DNA from 2 places in the Marinomonas sp. AWM4_232 genome. Region 2 is predicted to be linked to the other one. Evidence: predicted binding sites of a transcription regulator. Region 2 holds the regulator's gene; the other holds the start of a gene.
The links. The regulator FNR, encoded in region 2, switches genes on or off when oxygen is low (the NO sensors DNR and NnrR bind a similar motif). The targets are predictions, from matches to a motif close to TTGATNTANATCAA.
Positions count from the first base shown of each region.

Region 1: the regulator FNR is predicted to act here: its motif matches at 1,489-1,502, upstream of ACXAC1_RS04910 (histone deacetylase family protein).

Region 1 covers NZ_JBSWTA010000001.1:1,036,828-1,044,687, reverse strand. The annotation lists gene ACXAC1_RS04915 (bifunctional acetate--CoA ligase family protein/GNAT family N-acetyltransferase) at 1-1,363, opposite strand, end outside; gene ACXAC1_RS04910 (histone deacetylase family protein) at 1,601-2,524, shown strand; gene ACXAC1_RS04905 (BLUF domain-containing protein) at 2,645-3,079, shown strand; gene ACXAC1_RS04900 (TRAP transporter permease) at 3,108-5,246, opposite strand; gene ACXAC1_RS04895 (TAXI family TRAP transporter solute-binding subunit) at 5,373-6,401, opposite strand; gene ACXAC1_RS04890 (sigma-54-dependent transcriptional regulator) at 6,751-7,860, opposite strand, start outside.
Region 2 covers NZ_JBSWTA010000001.1:3,980,723-3,988,582, forward strand. The annotation lists gene ACXAC1_RS18860 (FixH family protein) at 9-494, shown strand; gene ACXAC1_RS18865 (heavy metal translocating P-type ATPase) at 491-2,869, shown strand; gene ccoS (cbb3-type cytochrome oxidase assembly protein CcoS) at 2,880-3,038, shown strand; gene ACXAC1_RS18875 (sulfite exporter TauE/SafE family protein) at 3,035-3,703, shown strand; gene hemN (oxygen-independent coproporphyrinogen III oxidase) at 3,786-5,156, shown strand; gene fnr (fumarate/nitrate reduction transcriptional regulator Fnr) at 5,186-5,947, shown strand; gene ACXAC1_RS18890 (adenine phosphoribosyltransferase) at 5,974-6,516, shown strand; gene ACXAC1_RS18895 (YfaZ family outer membrane protein) at 6,602-7,165, opposite strand; gene ttcA (tRNA 2-thiocytidine(32) synthetase TtcA) at 7,180-7,860, opposite strand, start outside.

The DNA.
Region 1 (7,860 bases), 2.9 Mb from region 2:
CCACATCAATATTGAAACGAAAGGCATGGCTATCTGGCATTTGCTTGGCAAGCATCTGGTTACGATGGAATTGTACTAAGAACTGGAAGCCTTCAATGGCGGCCTCTGGGGTTCTAAAGGTTGGGATCCCTGCTTCGTTAATACGAGTACGCATCGCCACCATGTTGCCGCCGCCGAGCATACAGACCATGACTAATTTCTTCTGTTTTTTGTGAAGCTGCAGAACTTGATCGTACAGGGAGACCATATTAATGAGTGCTGTTGGGCTTAACATCAGTAGTACTGCACCGCACTCTTTGTCTGCTAAGGCGGCTTCAGCAAGATCGACAAATAGGTCTGCCTCACAGCTTGCCCAAGCAGTTGTCACACTGCCTACGCTGCCACGACCAGCCATAATCCCTTCGAGCTTATTTCTTAGCTCATCATTTGGTGTAAGTAGGTTCACATTGACTTCAGAAGCACGTTGCGCGGCAAGCTCACCTGGTCCTGCACCATTACCAATAATCATTAAAGAGCCATCTTTCACGCGGCGGGCGTTGGTCATAACCGATGCCGCGGCAACCAAGTCATTTAAGCGACGACCTCTAACAGCACCTGTTCGGCTTAAAGCCGCGTCTAAGACTCGAGGATCTGCGCCTACATTATGCTCGGTGACAACTGCAACGGGTTTTGAGCGACTGGCTGCGCGAAGGCTACTTAAGAAGCGGGTAGTCGAGCCAATTTTCTGTAGATACATCAGGATAGATTGGCTTTCGAAATCGTTTGATAGGTAATCCAATACCTGTGAAGGCATTACATCAATTGGGCTACCCATACTAACGACTTGAGAAAAACCAATACCTTGCCAAGTCGCCCAATCAACCAAAGCACTGGCCACTGTGCCCGATTGAGAAAGCAATGCTAGTCGACCAGGTATCGGTTGCGTTAAACCCAACCAAGCAGAAAAACCTTGTTTAGGTCGGCACATGCCGAAGCTGTTTGGGCCGATCAGCCGAACATTGAACTGACGTGAGACTTTCAAAATGGCTTCAGGATTTTCTTGTGATCCAGTGAAGACTAGCAATGCAGGAATAGAGTGCTCGCCACAAAACTCTATAATCTTAGTCAGTGGACGTGGGTCTTCGCCGGCTAGAATGGCTAAATCTGGCGTCTTGCTGAGACTCGAGATAGATTGAATTCTCTCAAACGGCAGCACGCCAACGCTTTCATCGGGCTCTATACCGAGTAATGATGTCACACTACGACGCCCGCCATAAGACAATGCCCTAAGTACTGAATGCAAAATAGGACTGTGTCGATCTTGGCCTGTGAAAACCACGATAGACTGTGGAGCAAGTAATGGCTGCAATGCGTGTTGTGACATGCAAAAATCTCCCTGAGTGGCCTGAAGCGAACATCTTGGCAAAGCCTTTGCTCTACGACAGAGAATGCAATGATGTTTAGCAGTCTAGACCAATGTCGGATAGGCTGCCTAGTGCAAACTGTGGCTTGATATAAAGCAGTTCACGTATTATCGACTTATAGTAGCGTTAGATCGCGACTGGATGAATAACAATAATAGCAGCCCTTGATGTGGGTGTAGATTCTTACGGATACCGATATGAGCACAGCTTACCTAACGCACCCTTTGTGTGAAGAGCATAAGCTTGGGGAAGATCACCCTGAGTCGCCGCAACGTCTTGAAGCCATGCAAAACCGTCTTATTGCTGGACAACTGATGGACTTCTTACGCTGGCGTGAAGCGAATGAGGTGACCATTGAACAACTCAATGCGACTCATGATCCTGATTATGTCGCCTCTATCTTTGCTAAATCTCCAGAAGAAGGTCATATCGAGCTTGATCAAGAAACCTTAATGATGCCAAATACCCTTGATGCGGCGTTGCGCGCTTCAGGTGCTGTTGTGCAAGCGGTGGATATGATCATGAGCGGTGAAGTGCAAAATGCATTTTGTGCTGTACGTCCGCCAGGCCATCATGCTGAATACGATAAAGCCATGGGTTTTTGTCTATTTAACAATATTGCCGTAGGGGCGCGTCATGCAATCAACCAATACGGTATTGAGCGTATTGCTATTGTCGACTTTGATGTACACCACGGTAACGGTACGGAAGACATCTTTAAAAATGACCCCAAAGTGCTGTATGCCTCAAGTTATCAACACCCACTTTTCCCGTATCCAGATCCAGGCGCTTCTCACGATAACATCGTGCATATGCCTCTTGAGAAAGGCTCTAAAGGTGAAGATTTTCGTGTTGCTTACGAAAGTGAACTGTTCCCCGCTCTGGAAGCTTTTAAACCGCAATTACTCATGATTTCTGCTGGTTTCGATGCTTTAGCAGAGGATCCGATGGGGCAGCTTCGCTTGCGCGAAGATGACATTGTTTGGGTTACGGAGAAGCTGATGGATGTGGCGGAGCGGTATTGTCATGGTCGCGTGGTTTCGGTGCTAGAAGGCGGCTACAACACCGATGCACTGGGCCGAGCGGTCTTTAGCCATTTAAAAGCCATCATGAAGATCTAGTTTCACAATCTTACACATCCTAACTTTTAGAAACCGTTTCAGAACGGTTTTGTGATTTTCTGCACTGACAAAACGACTTAATCTCATTATTGCACCAATAGCTAATATTCGGAGGGAGTGATGAGTTTTGTTCGTCTAATCTATGCAAGCCGAGCGACGGTCGAGTTTCAGCCATCGTCCATTCAGTCAATTCTTCAGGCAGCGCGCAAGAATAACAATCAGAACTATATTACTGGCTTATTGTGCTTTAACCAGCGAGGCTTTTTGCAATGTCTTGAAGGTAAGCGAGCTGAAGTCAACCGAACATTTCAGCGAATATTGAAAGATCCGCGTCACGAAAGCGTAGAAATCATCAGCTTTCAATATTCAGAGAAGCGTGAATTTGAAAGTTGGAATATGGGTTATCTTCAGAACAACCAGATTATGCGTGATTTGTTGATGCGTCATACTGGCTCAGCAGAGTTTTTACCGCTAACCCTAATTCCTGAGGATGCTTTTGCGATTTTAAAAGATATCCGAGCTATGATGGAAGAGGTTGCAACAGAAGAAGCTTAGGCGCGATATGCGCCTAAGCTTTTCTATTTTAAGCTGTTTGTAGTGAGGCTGCGCGTGTTTTGCGAGAGTAAATAAACAAACCAATAAACAGCACAAGGCCTGCGCTATCGATCAGAATGTTGTGGTGAGGCCATAGCATCAGAAGAGCTGCAACACCGGATAAAACACGCAGCGCAATGTTCAGCGGGCCTTCCAAATAGCCTTCCATAAAGCCAACAAACGCATATAAGCCAAACAGTGCGAATACGAAAATTCGTAGAACATCTGGCGTCTCGCCACCGATAAAGTTGGTATAAGCCAACAGAAGAGGAACGATGTATAGACCTTTTGCCAACTTCCACGCCATAAAGCCGGTTGCCATTGGTGGAGTCTTAGCAATGGCTGCGGCAGCAAATGCGGTCAAACACACTGGCGGTGTTACGTTTGAGTCCTGAGACAGCCAGAAGATAATCATATGTGCAGACAATAACGCAGCACTTAGCACCGTTGGGTTTAACGCTTGTTCAAGCAATTGACCTTTGAAATCACCTGGTACCTGAGCAATTAAAGCGGTTGCATCAGCTTGACTCATTGGTGCTGATAGCAGGGCATATTTTTCAGGATCGATCAGCATAAAGATGACTTTAGCTTCTTCAGGCAGATTACCTGCCATCACCAAATCAATCAGATGTGACTCAGCAATCAAGTTATACAGGGCTGGTGCAGAAAGCGTAGCCAACACGATGTAGGCTGCCGTTACGGGAAGCCCCATACCCAAGATCAAAGATGCCAACGCAACCAATGCCAACATGATGAACAAGCTGCCATTCGACCATTCTGCAATCATCAATGAGAAGGTATTACCGATACCTGTCATCGCGACCACGTTGACCACCAAGCCAACGGCCACTAGCAGAATCGCGGTGGTCGCCATATTGCGAGAGCCTTGCGCGAGCGCATCAAGTATATCTCTTGGTTTCATTGGGTTCTTAGATAACCAAGACGAGACAATGACCGCAATAATTGCAATACCGGCTGCATACGTTGGCGTGAAACCGTAAATAAGCAGAGCAACCAATACCGCTAGTGGTAACAAGAAGTGCCAGCCTTCTTTAAAGACTTCACCAAAGCTGCGTGTGTCCAATTCAATGGCATGAGCGTGGGAACGCATCGCTTCGACGCGTACGTAGAAACCTACCGACATGAAATACAGCAAAGCAGGTAAGGTTGATACAGCAATGATCTCCACGTATGGAATCTGCGTGTAAGAGGCCATGATAAAAGCCCCCGCACCCATCACAGGAGGCATTAACTGACCACCAGTTGAAGCGGCTGCTTCCACCCCCGCTGAGAACCGAGCGGGGAAGCCTGCTTTTCGCATCATCGGGATTGTGATCACGCCGGTTGATACTGTGTTGGCGACAGAAGAACCAGACACAGAACCCATCAGACCAGAACCTAGCACCGCGACAAAGCCTGGGCCACCGACAAAGCGACCAGCCGCGACGCGAGACAATTCAATGATGAAATCACCGGCACCAGATTTCACCAAGAATGCACCGAATAGAATGAACATGAACACATACGTCCATGAAATGCGGGCAATAGAGCCGAACATGCCTTCTGAAGAAAAGTAGGAGCGGAACATCACGGTCTCAAGGCTCAGGCCAGCGAAACCAAAGATGCCGTCAATGTACGGCCCCCACCAAAACACATAAGTCAGGGCGACGACGATCAATGAGGGAATGAACCAGCCCGTTGTTCGGCGAGTCAGTTCAAGTGCGATAGCAATCGCAATAAAAGACACTATCCAATCACTGGTAACAAAGTTTACCCCGCGATCATAAAGTGCATCTTCAAATAGAATCAGATAAACAGTACAGGCAATGGCGACTAAACCGATGGCAATGTCGAACGTTAACGCTAATCGACGGCCGCCTGCCGTAGTGGCTTTGAAAGCAGGAACCATCAAAGCACAAATTAATGCAAAGCCACTAAAGTGAATGGCTGATACCCACAGTTCAGACAAGGTGCCTAATGTATTGAAGTAAATGTGTGCTAGGGCAAATAGAACCCCCGCCCAGTAAATCAGGCGGCCGGTGGGCGATGCTTCATCGCGCTGCTCAAGTTCTAAGCTTTTTAGCTTGTCCTGCATTTCTTGGTCTTGGCTAATCTGAGTCTCAGACATAGTGTGGCCTATAACATCATCATGATGCGCGTTGCTGCACATCGATTAGTAGTGAAAACATAAGAGGTAAGAGAGTGGCGAGCTCCACCCTCTTATTGGCGTATTATGCCGATAGTGCTCTAAGACTTATTCTGCAATTAAGTGTGCAGGAATCGTTAGACCAGCTTCTTTGTAGTAGCGTGCAGCACCTGGGTGAAGTGGTACTGGCAGACCGTCGATGGCTTTTTGCAAAGACATAGCTTTCGTTGCTTTGTGTATACCATTTAGGAAAGGAAGGTTTTCATAGATGGTTTTGGTTAGCTGGTAAACATCTTCCTCAGATAGATCGTCACGCACGGCTAAGAAGTTTGGTTGTGCGATGGTCTTAATGGCTTTGGTTTGGCCAGGGTAAGTGTTCGCAGGGATTTCAAAGCGTGTCCATAGCTGGAAGTTACCGTTCGCTTGTTTGATTTGCTCATCGGTGAATTCCAAAATGGTAATGTCATCGCCTAGTGCTGCGTAAGCACGAGTGATCGCACTGGTTGGTACACCCGATGGAATGTTCATACCATCAATCGTACCGTTCTGTAGGGCATCTGCTGACGCTGAGTAGCCCATGTAAGCCATGTCTAGGCTATCCGCTGGTACGTTCATGTTGCCAAGAATCGTTAGACCAGACCCTTCAGTACCAGAGTTTTTCGTACCGATAGAAAACTTTTCGCCCGCTAGGTTGTTCATGTCTGTAATCGAACCTGACTTAGCGTATTCAGCGCGTACCACGAATTGCTCAACGTTTTGCCAAAGCATAGAGATCGAACGAAGGTTCTTTTGCGCCCCTTCTTTTTCCATACGACCTGTACCATCCCATGCCCAAGCACCGTATAAACCTTGAAGGATGGCTAGCTGCGCTTCGTTTTCACGTAACAATTTGATGTTTTCGCCAGAGCCAGCTGAGTTAATCGCCGAAATCGACATGCCCATTGTTGGCTCTAATTTCACTTTGGTTAGAGTCGCCAAGGCAACGCCGACAGGGTAAAACGTACCACCAGTCGATGCAGTGGCTAGCACGTATGAACGGTCGTCAGCAGCTTGCGCCAAACCCGCTGTTCCTACGGCAGTACCCATCACCAGTGCGGCACTCATTGCTTTGATCAATGTACGTTTGGTCATCTTCATTGTTTGTTTCCTATCAGTATTGTTTTTATTTAAGAGGACTCTGAAAGAGCATCCTCGCTCTCAGATAACAGAGTATAGGCAAACATAGTGCCAAATGTATTAACAATTGGTAGCAAGCTGTTTTATAAGCACTTTTTAAGTTAAGTGTGGTTGTTTCTTAAAACCTGATAAGCAATTTCTTGCTCATGGGTGTATCGAAACGTAGGCAATAATTTGCTTATGAGTTGTGGTTTGAGGGTGGGATTACAGGGAGAAAGATACATATAAGGAAGTATTTCGCAGAAAAATAAGAAGATAAGCAAATTATTGCCTATCTTCTTAATTGTACGTAACACTCTGAAAATATGAATTAATCTAAATAGTCTGAACGGTTTAAGCCGAACTTGGTCATTTTTTGGTTAAGGGTACGACGAGGTAAATCCAGTTCATCCATGACGGCCTTAATGTTGCCTTGGTGTCGCTCCAGTGCGCGTTTAATAATATCTTCTTCAAAAGCGGCTACTTGAATCGCCAGCGGAAGCGGTTTGTGATCGACCTCTTCAAAAGCGATCAAACTTTGCTGTCCATTGATTAAATCTGCAAGGCTAACGCGATTGTCTAAGGCATATCGAATGGCAATGTTTTTTAGCTCACGAACATTTCCAGGCCACTGGTGAGATCGCAGAATACGTTCATCTTGCGTACTGAGCTGGCGACTTGCTTTGTCTCGCTCGCTGGCGGCTTGGTTGACGTAATGCATAAACAGAAGTGGAATATCTTCTGGGCGTTCTCGCAAAGGCGGCAAGAAAATCTGCGAAACGTTCAGGCGATAATACAGGTCCTGACGAAAGTTCTCGTCTTCTTTAAGGTCTGCTTTGGATGCTGCAATCACGCGAATATTCACGGGGATACTTTGATTTGAGCCTAGGCGCTCAATTTGACCTTCTTGCAGTGCTCGAAGGATTTTGATCTGAAGGTGCGCGGGTGTGCTTTCTATTTCATCCAGAAACAGGGTGCCGCCATCTGCGTGCTCAAATTTACCTATTCGACGTTTAGCCGCTCCTGTAAAGGCGCCGGCTTCATGGCCAAACAGTTCACTTTCTATTAAATGTTCGGGAATGGCACCACAGTTAATTGGTACAAAACGCTTGTCTTGACGCTCACTGAACTCATGTAAACACTGCGCGATGAGCTCCTTGCCACTGCCTGTTTCACCGTAAATGATGACGTTAGTGTCCATGTCTGCAACAGCAAGTAACTCGCGCTTCATGCGCTGAATCGCCGGGGAGATGCCGATAATTTTTGCGTCTAAGCCTGAGCGAGCTGCCAAATCTGTTTGCAGCCTTAAGTTTTCAATCATCAGGCTACGTTTTTCACAGGCACGAAGTAAGGTTTCTACTAGGCGCTCTGGTACAAATGGCTTTTCGATAAAGTCGTAGGCGCCATCACGCATGGCTTGAATGGCCATATCGATATCTCC
Region 2 (7,860 bases):
GAACTTGTATGTCTTCTACCGTTGCTCCGGTTTGGTATAAGCAGTTTTGGCCTTGGTTTATTATCAGTGTACCGCTTTCTTCCGTATTAGTTGCCGTTGTACAAGTCTATGCCGCCCTTCACTCCTCTAGTGATCTTGTGAAAGACGACTATTACAAAGAAGGTTTAGCAATTAACCAAGTGATTACCCAGCGCGAGGCAGCTAAAACAATGGGAATCAAAGCCCATCTTCGCATGGACGACTTGACTGGTGAGCTTTTACTGAGCACAGAAAATGCCACGGCAGATGAACTGACGGCTTTGTTCGCACACGCGGCAGTGTCAGCCAAAGACTTTAGTGTAACATTCCAAAAAATCCAAAATGATGAGTATCGAGCACAACTTGAGAAACCCTTATCTGGGATTTGGAACGTTTATTTAGAGTCTAAAAATGGCTGGCAGCTTAGCGGCCGTATCAACAGCAACATTCATGACCATTTGAATTTCAACTTATGAGTAATGTTTGTTTTCACTGTGGGGATCCTATCCCCACAGGGCTAGACATCGCGAGTACACTACAAGACCAACGCCGCGAGTTTTGTTGTTATGGATGCCAAGCCATTGCTGAGCACATATGTGGCGCAGACCTATCTATGTATTATGAGCGCAGAGACACAAACTCTGCGAAACGCTCATCCTCAGATACTTCTGCACTGTTTGACCTATTAAACGATGACGACCTTTACAACGAATACGTTTATCAAGAAGCGCAACAGCATACCATCCAACTTTCCATCTCAGGCATTACCTGCTCTGCATGTGCCTGGTTAATTGAGCGCCATTTATCCAATCAATGTGGTGTCATTAGCATTCACGTGAATGCCAGCGATGCATTGGCGACACTAGTTTGGGACCCAAACAAAACCACTGTTCAAGTTCTTTCGCAGAGCCTCCAACAAATTGGTTACAGCGCGCATCCACATCGACCAGGCGAACAAGATCAGATACACAAGGCCGAACGGAAAAAAGCCATTATAAGACTGGGAGTCGCTGGTGTCGGCATGATGCAAGCGATGATGAGTGCCATTGCAATGTATGCAGGTGACATGCAAGGCATGGAAGATAGCCACCGCCAATTACTCCGCTGGATCAGCTTCCTGTTCGCAACACCTGTCGTCATATACGCCGGCCTCCCCTTTTATAAAGGGGCACTTCGAGATCTCAAAAACCGTCATTTCACTATGGATCTGCCCGTATCATTGGGGATTCTTCTATCTTATGGTTCCAGTGTGATCGCGTTTTACACCGAGTCGGGACATGTCTATTTTGATTCAGCTACGATGTTTATCTTTTTCTTATTACTGGGGCGCTTTCTCGAGACACTGGCACGATCCAATCAAAACAAAGGTCGCCACAACACTGATCTAGAACCGGTTATCGTAAAACGTGAAGGCTCAGAGAAAGTCATTCCAGTACATAAGCTAACAAGCGGAGATATTGCCAAACTTGAATCAGGACAGACCATTCCTGTAGATGGCATTTTATTAAGTGACTTTACTAATGTTGATGAATCTAGCTTGACCGGTGAGTACCAACCAGTAGCCAAACACAAAGGGGATTTGCTACGAGCGCAAACTATTAATGTTGACCAACAAATTGAGCTAGAAGTCACTAATATTGGACAGAATACCCAAGCCGCTACCATTTCGCGCATTACTGAGCGAGCACTGAGCGAAAAACCACGTGTGGCGGTGATTGCTGATAATGTAGCGCATTATTTCGTTCTCGCTGTCTTGATCACGGCTTCATTAACCTACGCTTTTTGGTCTTTCATGGGCGAAGCACAAGCTTATTGGATCATGGTCAGTGTCTTAGTTGTCACATGTCCCTGCGCCCTATCTCTTGCCACACCTGTCGCATTAACCACCATGACCAATGCGTTTAAGCAGCAGGGCTTTTTAGTCACTCGTGGACATGTTATTGAGTCACTTGCACAAACAAAGCAAATAGTCTTCGATAAAACCGGAACATTAACCCAAGGTAAGTTCTCAATCGTTAAGTTCGTCAACTTATCAGAGCACTATTCTGAGGAGTTACTATTAAGTTGGATTAGTGCATTAGAGAGCCAATCTAAGCACCCGATCGCCCAAACATTCCATAGTTTTCCTCCTAGTAAAGTTGATCACCTTCAAAACCTTCCCAGTCTAGGTGTGACCGGGGAGATTGACGGTAAAACGCTTTTCTTTGGTAACGCTGCACTAATACTTCAAAGTGATGTCTCATTTGAACAACAGCAATACGCCGAACTAGGCAAGCTGACACTTTATCTGGCTGATTCAGAGAAATTACTAGCCGTTGTTTCTCTATGTGATGCGCTGCGCCCTGAAGCCGAATCGGTTCTTAGTACTTTGAGAGACCAAGGGATACGCTTAAGCCTTCTAACAGGTGACACCTCCACCTCTGCAATGAGTATTCTTCCAAGAGATTGGTTTGACGACTATGAAACGGATTGTTTACCTGATCAAAAATGGCAATGGATTAAACAACAACCTCATAAAGACATTGTGATGGTTGGTGATGGCCTTAATGATGTGCCAGCTCTTGCTGGAGCAACCACTTCGCTGGCTATGGGAGCTAGTTCTGACCTTGCCAAATTGCACTCGGATGCCGTCTTGCTGAGCGACCACCTTGAGACAATTCCTCTGGCGTTAAACGGGGCAAAACGCTGTCGCAAGATCATTAAGCAAAACTTATTCTGGGCAGCTGGTTACAATGCGACGCTTTTACCTCTGGCCATTGCCGGGCTTATTCCACCTTGGATGGCCGCCATTGGCATGGCGTTAAGCTCATTAATGGTTGTTGTCAACGCTTCCAGACTAAACAAACTCTAGGAACACCTTTATGGAAAGCCTTTTTTTATTAATACCTATAGCCGGCATCTTTGTGGTTATTGCTATCCTCATTTTTATATGGGCTGTCAAAGGTGACCAGTTTGACGACCTTAATCGAGAGGGCGAACGTATTCTGTTTGATGACGATGAAACGGACTCGAAGCAGTGATTTCCATTTTCCTAAGTGGTATCGCCATAGGATTAGCGGGTGCAGGACACTGTTTAGGTATGTGCGGAGGCCTTGCTTCTCTACTCTCAGTTGGCGGGCAAATAAAGCACTCATGGCTAGTGGCTTACAATGTTGGTAGAGGCCTGTCTTACTTAGCGTTCACCTTATTGCTAAGTAGTGCTTTGTACTATGGCCTTGCGGATTACTACACCCAATCCATGCAACCGCTTCGCACATTGGCTGGCATCATCATGATCTTAATGGGCTTGTATATCTGCGGCGCGTCTAGACTGATTCTTGTTACAGAAAAAGCAGGACGACTTCTATGGAAAAGCATTCAACCCGCGGCAAAGTCTTTGCTGCCTATAAGATCCAGCAAACAAGCCTTACTTGCCGGTATTATCTGGGGCTGGCTACCTTGTGGGCTTGTCTATTCTACCGTGCTGTGGGCCACATCCCTTGGCTCAGTGAAACTTTCCATGATGGCAATAACAGGTTTTATCTTAGGCACTCTCCCAAGCATGTTACTGGCGGGCCTATTTAGCCAACAATTAAAAGACATATGGCAGCGCTATCAACTCAAATGGATGTTTGGTATCTCCATCATCCTTTATGGGGCTTACAGCATCCCTCTAGTGAAAAGCATGCTTTCTTTAATCGGATAACTCCAATTCTTGATCTATATCAGCAAGTAAAAAAGGCATAAGAGTAAAATTCCTATTAGAATTTTTAATAGGACACGCTTTTATGCTTTGGGACTCCCAACTTATCCAAAAATACAACCTTGCTGGGCCGCGCTACACTTCATATCCAACTGCGCCTCAGTTTTCGACAGATGTCAGCAAGATGGAATTGATCGGTAAGATGCTAGAGCCCTCACACTCGCCATTGAGCCTATATTTTCACGTCCCATTTTGCGCGCACCTTTGTTACTACTGCGCTTGCAACAAAATCGTGACCAAACAATATGACAAAGGAACCGAGTATGTTGAATTACTGGGTGAAGAAATGCGCTTACGCGCATTAATGATTGATCAAAGCCGTCCTGTCACCCAGCTTCATTTCGGTGGTGGTACGCCTACCTTTTTAAGTGAACAGAACCTTGAAACATTATTCTCTCAAGTTCACGAGTTGTTCAACCTTGTCACTGATGGCTCACAAGATTTTAGTATTGAAATCGATCCAAGAGAAGTAAACCGCAATAAACTAGAAGTACTAAGAAAGCTTGGTTTTAATCGAGTTAGTCTTGGCATTCAGGACTTTAACGCTGATGTGCAAAAAGCCATCCATCGCATACAGCCTCTAGAGCTTGTAGAAAGTGTGGTAAACGATGTTAGAGATCTCGATTTTAACTCTATTAATTTCGACTTAATTTATGGACTACCAAAACAAACACTGTCAGGTTTTAAAGAAACCCTTGATAAAGTCATTGCCTTGTCGCCAGATCGAATCTCAGTGTTTAACTATGCTCATTTACCACAAAGATTTGCACCTCAACGCCGTATCTTGGATGAGGATCTACCTTCACCTGAGCATAAATTAGCGCTGCTGAAACTCAGCATAGACACGCTGACGGACGCAGGTTACGTCTACATCGGTATGGACCACTTCGCTAAACCAAATGACTCATTAACAAAAGCACAACAAGAAGGTCACCTTCAGCGTAACTTTCAAGGGTACACTACCCACGCAGAAACCGACCTACTAGCGTTTGGCGTTTCTGCTATTAGCCAAGTAGGCAAAGCGTATTTTCAAAACCATACGGATTTATCACTCTATCAAAACTGTATAGAAAACGGTCAACTTGCTATTATGAAAGGCTATATTAGTAACCAAGATGATCGCATCAGACACGCAGTAATCATGCAGCTTTTATGTCATAACTCGCTTAACAGTCGAGATATTGAACACAAGTTTAGTATTAATTTTCGAGAGTATTTTGAGAAAGAGCTGGCTTCTTTAAAAGAGCTAGAGGAGGATGGCGTTATAAACGTCTATAATAAAAATGATCAAATACATCTTGAAGTAACGGAAGCTGGAAGGCTGCTAGTGCGCTGTGTGTGCATGGCATTTGATAAGTACCTAACAAACAACAACAGTTTTTCAAAAGTTATTTAATTACCCGATCGAGCTCAGGGAGAGTATTTATGGCAATTTCTAATTCTAATAACCGTTTCAGCAGCAAGCTGACTTCGCAGTGCCAAAACTGCAGTCTAAGTGCCCTGTGCTTACCAATCGCTCTAGCTGACGAAGACGTCAACCGCCTCGATCAGATCATTGAGCGTAAGCGACCACTGAAAAAAGGTGAGCTTTTGTTTCATCAAGGTGAAGAATTTGATTCTGTATTTGCTGTACGTACGGGCACACTAAAAACTTTTAACATCACTAACTCTGGTGAGGAGCAAATCACAGGCTTCTACTGCCCTAGCGAGCTGGTAGGTCTTAGCGGTATTGATGATAATCACTACCCTGTTTCGGCCAAAGCGCTGGAAACCACCACTGTCTGTGAAATCCCATTTTCACACCTAGAGCAACTGTCTTCACAGATCCCTTCACTGAAGCATCAATTATTCCGCTTAATGAGCCGTAAGATCTGTGATGATCAACAAATGATGGTGCTACTTGGCAAAAAGAACGCTGATGAAAAAGTGGCGTCGTTCTTGTTGAACCTATCACACCGCTTCAAAAAGCGCGGTTACTCAGCGACAGCATTCCGTTTATCCATGTCACGTGGTGAAATCGGTAACTACCTAGGCTTGGCTGTAGAAACGGTAAGCCGTGTTATGACACGTTTCCAGAAAAATGGTTTAATTGACGTGGATGGTAAGGAAATATCGATCATTGATATGACCGAAATGGAGAAACTTGTCGGTGCGTCATCAGAATGTGCTACCATTGAGCATGTTTAATTAACCATTCAGTTAAGGTTTTACCTATGCTTTTTGATGACTTTTACTTTAAGTCTCTAATTCGCACAGTTGAAGATTGGCCAAAGCCAGGGATTAGCTTCCGCGATATCACCCCTATTTTCACCAACCCGAAAGGGATGCGTATGGTGGTTGACGCTTATGTACACCGTTACATTGATAGCGATATCACTCACATTGCTTGTATTGATGCTCGAGGCTTTTTAATCGCTTCAGTGTTGGCGTACGAGCTGCGCAAACCACTTGTGCTAGTGCGCAAGAAAGGCAAGCTACCAGGTAAAACGATTTCGCAGTCCTACGATTTAGAGTACGGCAGTGCCGAGCTAGAAATTCAAGAAGATGCGGTTCAAGAAGGCGCTCAAGTTTTGTTATTTGACGATCTGATTGCCACTGGCGGTACTCTAATTGCTGCAATGAGCCTCCTGAAACAGCAAGGCGCTAACATTAAAGAAGTGGCAGCTATTATTGATCTTCCTGATTTAGGTGGCAGTGCTAAGATACAGGACCTAGACATTTCTGTATTTTCACTTTGTGCATTTGAAGGCGAATAAATAAGCATTTCAAAATTGCTTGTTTGCCCATAAATAAAAAAGGTGGCATGAGCCACCTTTTTTATTTACAACTTATCTAATCAGCTTAAAACGTCGCTGCAACGCCAATAGCGACACCTTTGTTCATGTCAACATCTCCATACCGCTCTAGGTCAACACTTGTCAAACCGTATCGCAAAAACACACGAGCATTTCGCAACGTTCGATATTCACCGCGGATCTCAGCTTGATACAAATTATCAATATTTTGGAAAGACAGTACTTTAGGAGAGAAATACAGCGAGCCTAATACACTAAAGCGGTTTGCTTTTGGAAAAGTATAACGGTAGAAACCACCAAGCGCTATGGCTGAACCAGCATTGTCAACATCGTATTCCGTGTCTACTGCAAGCAAACGTGCTCCAAGACCAATTTGCACTGGATAGTCTTTCGCTGTGTCTAGGTCCTCAATATGAGCACCAATATAGCCGTATTTACCATCATCTGAATGATACATTCCACCAAAGTCAAAGAAATAGCGACCTTGGTTCAAGCTTACATCCAGCTTAACAGCGTCATTTGATAGACTCCCTTCAACATTGGTTTCAGCCGTCGCTTGAGCAGAGATTACAGCCCCTAATATGAGAGGAACAAGTTTCTTAATTGACATACAGCTTCCTTAAATTAAAGCGAGATAACATTTAAGCGTTTCATTGCTTCTTCAGATTGCTTAAGACCTTTAAAGTCAAACAATTCAGTGTCCGCCAAATGTGACGGCACAACATTTTGGACCGCTGAGAACATCGTATCCAAACGTCCGGGGTATTGTTTCTCCCAGCCTTGAAGCATTTCTTTCACTACCTGACGTTGTAGATTTTCCTGAGACCCACAAAGATTGCAAGGAATGATTGGGAAAGACTTTAGTAAAGAATATTGTTCAATGTCAGACTCCTTGCAAAAAGCCAGCGGACGAATCACTACGTGCTTACCATCATCACTCAAAAGCTTAGGCGGCATCGACTTCAACTTTCCACCAAAGAACATATTTAGAAACATGGTTTCTAATATGTCATCACGGTGGTGGCCCAAAGCAATTTTGGTTGCACCAATTTCTTCAGCAAAGCCATACAATGAACCACGACGTAAACGTGAGCATAAACCGCAGGTTGTTTTACCCTCTGGCACGACTTCCTTAACGATGCTATAGGTATCTTTTTCGAGGATGTGATAGTTCACACCAAGGCCCGATAAATACTCAGGCAAAACGTGTTCAGGGAAGCCTGGCTGCTTCTGGTCTAAATTAACCGCCACTATTTCAAAATTAATCGGCGCACTCTTTTGCAAGTTACATAAGATATCCAGCAT